DNA from 3 places in the Methylobacterium sp. D48H genome. Region 3 is predicted to be linked to each of the others. Evidence: predicted binding sites of a transcription regulator. Region 3 holds the regulator's gene; each other region holds the start of a gene.
What was found. The regulator LexA, encoded in region 3, represses DNA repair genes until DNA is damaged. The targets are predictions, from matches to a motif close to TGTTCNNNNTGTGTTCNG.

Region 1 (2,260 bases), on a different contig from region 3:
TAGATCTCCACCTGCGGGCTGAACTGCCGGTAGACCGCGTTGGTGCGACCGCTCATGTCGCCGTAGAGGGTGTAGTTCGACGAGAACACCCGCACGCCCTGCGCCCGGCACATCTCGCGGATCTTGAAGTACGGGTCGCCCATCTTGATGCCGAGCGCCTTGGCCTCGCTGGTGCGGGCGATGGCGCAGCCGTCGTTGTTCGAGAGCACGATCACCGGGACGGCGGCGAGTTTCGGGTCGAAGACGCGCTCGCACGAGCAGTAGAAGCTGTTGCCGTCGATCAGCGCCACGGCGCGGCCGCCGCCGATCCGGTCGCGCAGCCGGGCCTCGGGGGTGCTCACGACAGCTGCCCGCGGGCGACGTGCCAGCGGATCGAGAAGCGGACCACGCCCCAGATCACGCCCTCGCCGAGTTCGTCGACCGCGAAAGCGGGGAGGTCCGGATTGCAGAAGGCGAGCCGGGCGACGTTGCCGTCGATCACGAGGCGCTTGCAGCTCATCTGGCCGTCGACCGCCGCGACGACGATGCTGCCGTGGCCCGCTTTGAGGCTGCGGTCGACGCAGGCGAGGTCTCGGTCGTAGATGCCGGCGCCCTCCATGGACGAGCCACTGATCCGCCACAGGAAGGTGGCCGGCGGGTTCGGCACGAGCCAGCGGGGCAACTCCAACGCGCCCTCGAGGAAGTCGTCGGCGGGGGACGGAAAGCCGGCGCACAGCGCCTGCCCGATCAGCGGCACGCGGACGGCTTCAGGGCTGTGGATCAGCAGCTCGTCGATCCGGTTGAGGTGCACCCGCGGCTCCGCCGTGTTAGAACGAATACGGAACAAAGCTGATGGGCCGGCCGGGTTCAATCCGCGGGCGAGATGTTTCTTTCCGAGCGGTGGACGAATGTGAACTCGGGTCGAAAACGCCTGTCGTGGCATAACTTTAAGCGGCCATCGCGGTCGGCGAAGAGCGTTTGAAGGGTCGGGACGAACGGGGGACGAAGATGGCGATGAAGACGGCGTTCGTGGTGCAGCCTTTCGAGGTCCACCGGAAGCGGCTGCGGCCGGCCCGGCAGGAACCCGCGCAGACCGAGAGCGGCGCACTCAAGAAGGCCGAGAACCTCGCGAAGCGGATGCCGGGGGCGGCGGCGCTGAAGGTGGTGGCCGACGACGAGACCGGCGAGCTGGAGGGCGTCACGATCCTCGGCCAGTGGGGCGAGATCCCAGACGACTTCGCTGAAAGCCTGCAGGGCGGCTGACGGCCGGCGCAGCGACTAGAGCAGGCCACCCGATGTCGGCGCGGTCAGCGTCTTCCCGGCTCGGGTCACGAGCTTCGAGAAGGCCAGCGCGGCGGCGGATGCCTGTGCCTCGGACGGGAATGTCCGGTCCGATTCCATCACCGTCAGATGCGTCGCGTCAAGCAGCACCCAGGTCCAAAGGTGGCGGCCGGTCGATCGGATTTCGAAATGCATGGTCGGCTCGGTATGCAAGTGGACATGCCGGCACCTTGCGCTCGGGAAAGGCCTGAGGCGTTAATGGCTTGCCCAGCGCAACATCCTGCGCCGGCTCACATCGCGGTTGCCCCCGACATCCTCGCAGATCACAGGCGCGATCAGCCGCGCCCCTTCGCAGCAAATTCCCAGAGCGGCGGCCCCCAGGTCTGGCCCGGCTTCGTCCGGTAGCCGGAGAAGCGATCGAACACGATCCGGTCCGGCTCGACGCCGACCACCGGCCGGTCGTTGACCATCAGGGCGCCGGCATACTCCACACGCAGGAAGCCGTGCTCCGGATGAACGCCAAACAACTGCGGCGCGGTCCAGCCGAGCCGGTGCGCCTCGGCGCCGAACTCGTCGATGAAAGCCAACGCGTTCGCCCGCATGGGCGGCCACTTTGTGGGCAGGAGATAGCGGCACGGCGAGGCGTGCTCGGACAGGCGCTCGATCTGGTCGCGCCAGGAGGCGACGGCGGGCGGGAGGTCGGACATGACCGCCGCGGTACGCACCTGAGGTTAATAAAAGCTGGGCCGGGCGCTTGTGACAGCGGCCCGGCCCGGTCATCCTCGGAGATGCGACTCAGCCGATGGATGATGTAATGATCGGGTTTTTCTACTGGAATGTGAAGCCTAGTAGGCTCCATCCCGACTGCGCTGGGCCAATTCGCTGCGTCTCCAGCGCCGCCAAGAACGCACGCTTACGGCGATGGACGTTGCGATCGCCCCAAGCCCTAGAAGCATCACGAGGAAGATGCTGATGAGGTTGAAGATGTCCATGCCGACTA
Region 2 (2,260 bases), on a different contig from region 3:
CCTGCGCGCCGAGGGGTACGAGCTGGCCCGGCGGCACGACGGCGCCGACGTGGTGATCGTCAACACCTGCGGCTTCCTCGATTCCGCCAAGGCGGAGTCGCTCTCGGCCATCGGCGAGGCCATGGCGGAGAACGGCCGCGTCATCGTCACCGGCTGCATGGGCGCGCAGCCGGAGGAGATCCGCGAGAAATACCCCGACCTCCTGGCGGTGACCGGGCCCCAGGCCTACGAGTCGGTGGTGGCGGCCGTCCACGAGGCGGTGCCGCCGGCCCACGACCCGTTCCTCGACCTCGTGCCGCCGCAGGGGATCAAGCTCACCCCGCGCCACTACGCCTACCTGAAGATCTCGGAGGGGTGCAGCAACCGCTGCAGCTTCTGCATCATCCCGAGCTTGCGCGGGAACCTCGTCAGCCGCTCCGCCGCCGACGTGCTGCGCGAGGCCGAGAAGCTGGTGAAGGCCGGCGTGAAGGAGCTGCTGGTCGTCAGCCAGGACACCAGCGCCTACGGCGTCGATATCCGCTACAGTGAGAGCCCGTGGCGCGACCGCCAGGTCCGCGCCAAGTTCTACGACCTGACCCGGGAACTCGGCGAGCTCGGCGCCTGGGTGCGGCTGCACTACGTCTACCCCTACCCGCACGTGGACGAGGTCATCCCGCTGATGGCCGAGGGCAAGGTGCTGCCCTACCTCGACATGCCGCTCCAGCACGCGAGCCCCTCCGTGCTCAAGCGCATGCGCCGCCCCGGCAACCAGGAGCGCCAGCTCGACCGGATCCGCAGCTGGCGGCAGACCTGCCCGGATCTCGCGATCCGCTCGACCTTCATCGTCGGCTTCCCCGGCGAGACCGAGGCCGAGTTCGAGGAGCTGCTGGCCTGGTTGCAGGAGGCCAAGCTCGATCGGGTCGGCTGCTTCGAGTACGAGCCGGTGGCCGGCGCCACCGCCAACGCGCTGGGCGACCTCGTGCCGCCGGCGGTGAAGGCCGAGCGCAAGCGCCGGTTCATGGAGACCCAGAACGGCATCGCGCTCCGGCTGCAGCGGGCCAAGGTCGGCAAGCGGCTGCCCGTCATCGTCGATTCCGTCGAGGGCGGGGTGGCGCGGGGCCGGTCCAAGGCCGACGCGCCGGAGATCGACGGGACCGTCCACGCCGCGTTCCGGCGCCCGGTGCGGGTCGGCGACATTGTCACGGTGAAGATCGACCGGGCCGAGGCCTACGACCTCTACGGCAGCGTCGCCTGACGGCAGACCCCGTCTTTGCGAGCGCAGCGAAGCAATCCAGGGATGCGCTGCGCTCGAGGACGTCGCGCTGCCCTCTCGTCGCTTCGCTGCGCTCGCGACGACGGGCGGACTCCTGTTGACGCCGCGTCCGGCGCGGCTTGACCCCGCCCGCCCCGCGCGGTCTTTCGGAACAGATCAGGAACTTGGTCGGGACCCGAGGCGGCGATGGATCCGGAGGTCGCGCTCCGAAAGATCATCCACATCGACATGGACGCGTTCTACGCCTCCGTGGAGCAGCGCGACGACCCGTCGCTGCGCGGCCGGCCGCTGGCGGTCGGCGGCTCCCGGGAGCGCGGGGTGGTGGCCGCTGCGAGCTACGAGGCCCGAGAATTCGGTGTCCGCTCCGCCATGCCGTCGGCCACCGCGCGGCGGCTGTGCCCGGACCTGCTGTTCGTGAAGCCGCGCTTCGAGGTCTACCGGGCGGTCTCCGAGGAGATCCGGGCGGTCTTCGCCCGGCACACGGCCATCATCGAGCCGGTGGCCCTCGACGAGGCCTATCTCGACGTCACCGAGAACCTCCAGGGCCTCCCGACGGCGACGGCCGTGGCGAAGGCGATCCGGGCCGAGATCCTGGAACGGACCGGACTCATCGCCTCGGCCGGGGTCTCGTACAACAAGTTCCTCGCCAAGGTGGCGTCCGACCACCGCAAGCCCGACGCCCTGTTCGTCATCACCCCCGCCATGGGGCCGGACTTCGTGGCCGCGCTGCCGATCGGCCGGTTCCACGGCGTCGGCCCGGTCACCGAGGCGAAGATGAAGCGGCTCGGGATCGAGACCGGGGCGGATCTGCGCGCCTGGACGCCGGAGCGCCTGCGCGAGACCTTCGGCTCCGCGGGCGCCTACTACCACGCGGTCGCCCGGGGCATCGACGCGCGGCCGGTGCGCGCCCACCGGGTGCGCAAGTCGATCGGCGCCGAGACCACCTTCTCGGACGACACGGCCGCCTTCGAGGTCCTGGCCGCCCGGCTGGCGCCGCTGTTCGACAAG
Region 3 (2,260 bases):
GGCCGGGCTGATCGCCTGCGCGCGGCTGATCGACGGGCGGCTGCTCGTGCGCCCGGGGGCCGGGCGGATCGGGCGGCTCGTCGGGACCGGCCTGTCGGCGATCACCGGGACCCTGGCCACGACCCTGGTGGCGCAGGTCGCGACGGCCCCCTTCGCCACCTACCACTTCCAGACGGTCCAGCCCTTCGGCCTCGTCGGCAACGCCCTGACCCTGCCGCTCGTCTCCCTGGTGGTGATGCCCGCCGCGGTGATCGGCTGCCTCGCCTATCCCTTCGCCCTCGACCGGCCGGTCTGGTGGCTGATGGGGCAGGCGGTGGCCGGGATGCTGGCGATCTCGGACTGGATCGCCGGGTTCGAGCGGGCGGTCCTGGTGCTGCCGGCCTTCGGCGCCGGGGCGCTAGCCCTGCTGACCGCCGGCCTGCTGCTGGGGACGCTGCCGGCCTCGCGCCTGCGCTGGCTCGCCGTGCCGCCGGTCCTGCTCGGGCTCGTCCTCGCGGCCCGGCCCGACCACTACGACCTCTACGTCGACCGGCAGGGCGCGGGGGCCGCGGTGCGGGGCCCGGACGGGCGGCTCGCGGCCCTCGGCAGCCCTTCGGGCTTCGTCCTCGAGCAGTGGCTGAAGGCGGACGGCGACGGGCGGCGGTCCGCGGCGCTGATCGTCCGGTCGGGCAGCGGGCGCTGCGACCGGCTCGGCTGCACCGCCCGGCTGCCGGACGGGCGGGCGGTCGCCCTGGTCCGGGACCGGCGGGCCTTCCCGGAGGATTGCGCCCGCGCCGCGGTGCTGATCACGGGCCTCGCGGCGCCGCCTACCTGCACGGGGCCGCTGGTGATCGACCGGCGCGTCCTCGCCGCCCGCGGGGCCGTGGCCCTCCGGACCGATGGCGACGGCTTCGCCGCGCGCTACGCCCGGGACGACGGCCGCGCCGTGCCCTGGCGGCCGGCCGCCGGGCGCGGGCCCAGACCGCCGCGGCCGGTCACCGCGGAGCCGGGCGACCGCCCCGCGGAGGACGGGGTCGCCGCGACGCCGGAGGCCGACGCCGCGCCGGGCGGAGACCTCGCCCCCGGCGACGCGCCGGCCGAGCCGCTTCAGTAACGGCGGACGAGGCTCACGAGGCGGCCCTGGATCCGGACCCGGTCGGGCCCGAGCACGCGGGTCTCGTAGGCCGGGTTGGCGGCCTCGAGGGCGATCGACGAGCCGCGGCGGCGCAGGCGCTTGAGCGTCGCCTCCTCGTCGTCGATCAGCGCCACGATGATGTCGCCGGTATTGGCCGTCTCCTGCTTGCGGATGACCACGAGGTCGCCGTCCAGGATGCCCGCCTCGACCATCGAGTCGCCACGCACCTCGAGGGCGTAGTGCTCGCCGCCGGCCACGAAGTCCGGCGACAGGGTGATGGCGTGGCTCTGGTTCTGGATCGCCGAGACGGGCGTACCGGCCGCGATCCGGCCCATGACCGGGATCGAGATGGCGCGGCCGGACTCGTCGATCATCCGCGTGCTCGCCGGGGCCGGCGGCTGCTTGGACTTACCGCCCTCGACCACGCTCGGCGTGAAGCGGCGCGGCTCGGCGGGGGCCTGAGTCGCCGGAGCGGCCTGGGTCAGGCTCTCGGGGATCCGGATCACCTCGATGGCGCGCGCCCGATTCGGGAGGCGCCGGAGGAAGCCGCGCTCCTCGAGCGCCGTGATCAGCCGGTGGATGCCGGATTTCGACTTGAGATCGAGGGCATCCTTCATCTCGTCGAACGACGGCGGGACACCGCATTCCTGCATCCGGCTCTGGATGAATCGCAGGAGGTCCAGCTGCTTGCGCGTGAGCATCGACGGGGGACTCGCGGCTTGGCGGACCGCCACGTGACGGTCTCCGAAACAAATCACGAACAGGTTAAACGTTCCGCAAGTGTTCCGCAAGAGCGGCACCGCTCGGCCCGGCGCTCCGCGGCGCGCCCGCGGGAGAAGGTCGAGAAACGCATTGACGGCGCAAGCGGAGCCGTTTCAATGCATCGCGGCGCCCCGCCGGGAAGGCGGCGGATCCGGGGCGCGGGCTGGGACCCTCTTGGAATGACGAGGATGCGACGACCCGCAGCTCTGCTGCCCCTCGGCCTCGCCGCCCTCGGCCTTGCCGGCTGCACCACCGGATTCTCCTACATCTCGCGGAACTACGTGGCGCTCACTCCCCAGGTCGTCACGATCGGCTGCAAGGAGCCCTACGAGGTCTACGACAACCGGCAGCTGCGCCGGATGCTGATCGTGTCCAACGCCCTGC

Region 1: the regulator LexA is predicted to act here: its motif matches at 808-825, upstream of ACLBX8_RS07860 (LexA family protein).
Region 2: the regulator LexA is predicted to act here: its motif matches at 1,400-1,417, upstream of dinB (DNA polymerase IV).

The regions. Positions count from the first base shown of each region.
Region 1 is NZ_JBKFAP010000002.1:351,124-353,383, forward strand. Features, by position in the region: gene ACLBX8_RS07855 (Y-family DNA polymerase) at 1-341, opposite strand, end outside; gene ACLBX8_RS07860 (LexA family protein) at 338-790, opposite strand; gene ACLBX8_RS07865 (hypothetical protein) at 988-1,242, shown strand; gene ACLBX8_RS07870 (hypothetical protein) at 1,258-1,455, opposite strand; gene ACLBX8_RS07875 (hypothetical protein) at 1,596-1,967, opposite strand; gene ACLBX8_RS07880 (hypothetical protein) at 2,245-2,260, shown strand, end outside.
Region 2 is NZ_JBKFAP010000006.1:171,755-174,014, reverse strand. Features, by position in the region: gene rimO (30S ribosomal protein S12 methylthiotransferase RimO) at 1-1,234, shown strand, start outside; gene dinB (DNA polymerase IV) at 1,439-2,260, shown strand, end outside.
Region 3 is NZ_JBKFAP010000005.1:215,021-217,280, forward strand. Features, by position in the region: partial or broken gene ACLBX8_RS12735 (ComEC/Rec2 family competence protein) at 1-1,093, shown strand, start outside; gene lexA (transcriptional repressor LexA) at 1,087-1,815, opposite strand; gene ACLBX8_RS12745 (hypothetical protein) at 2,065-2,260, shown strand, end outside.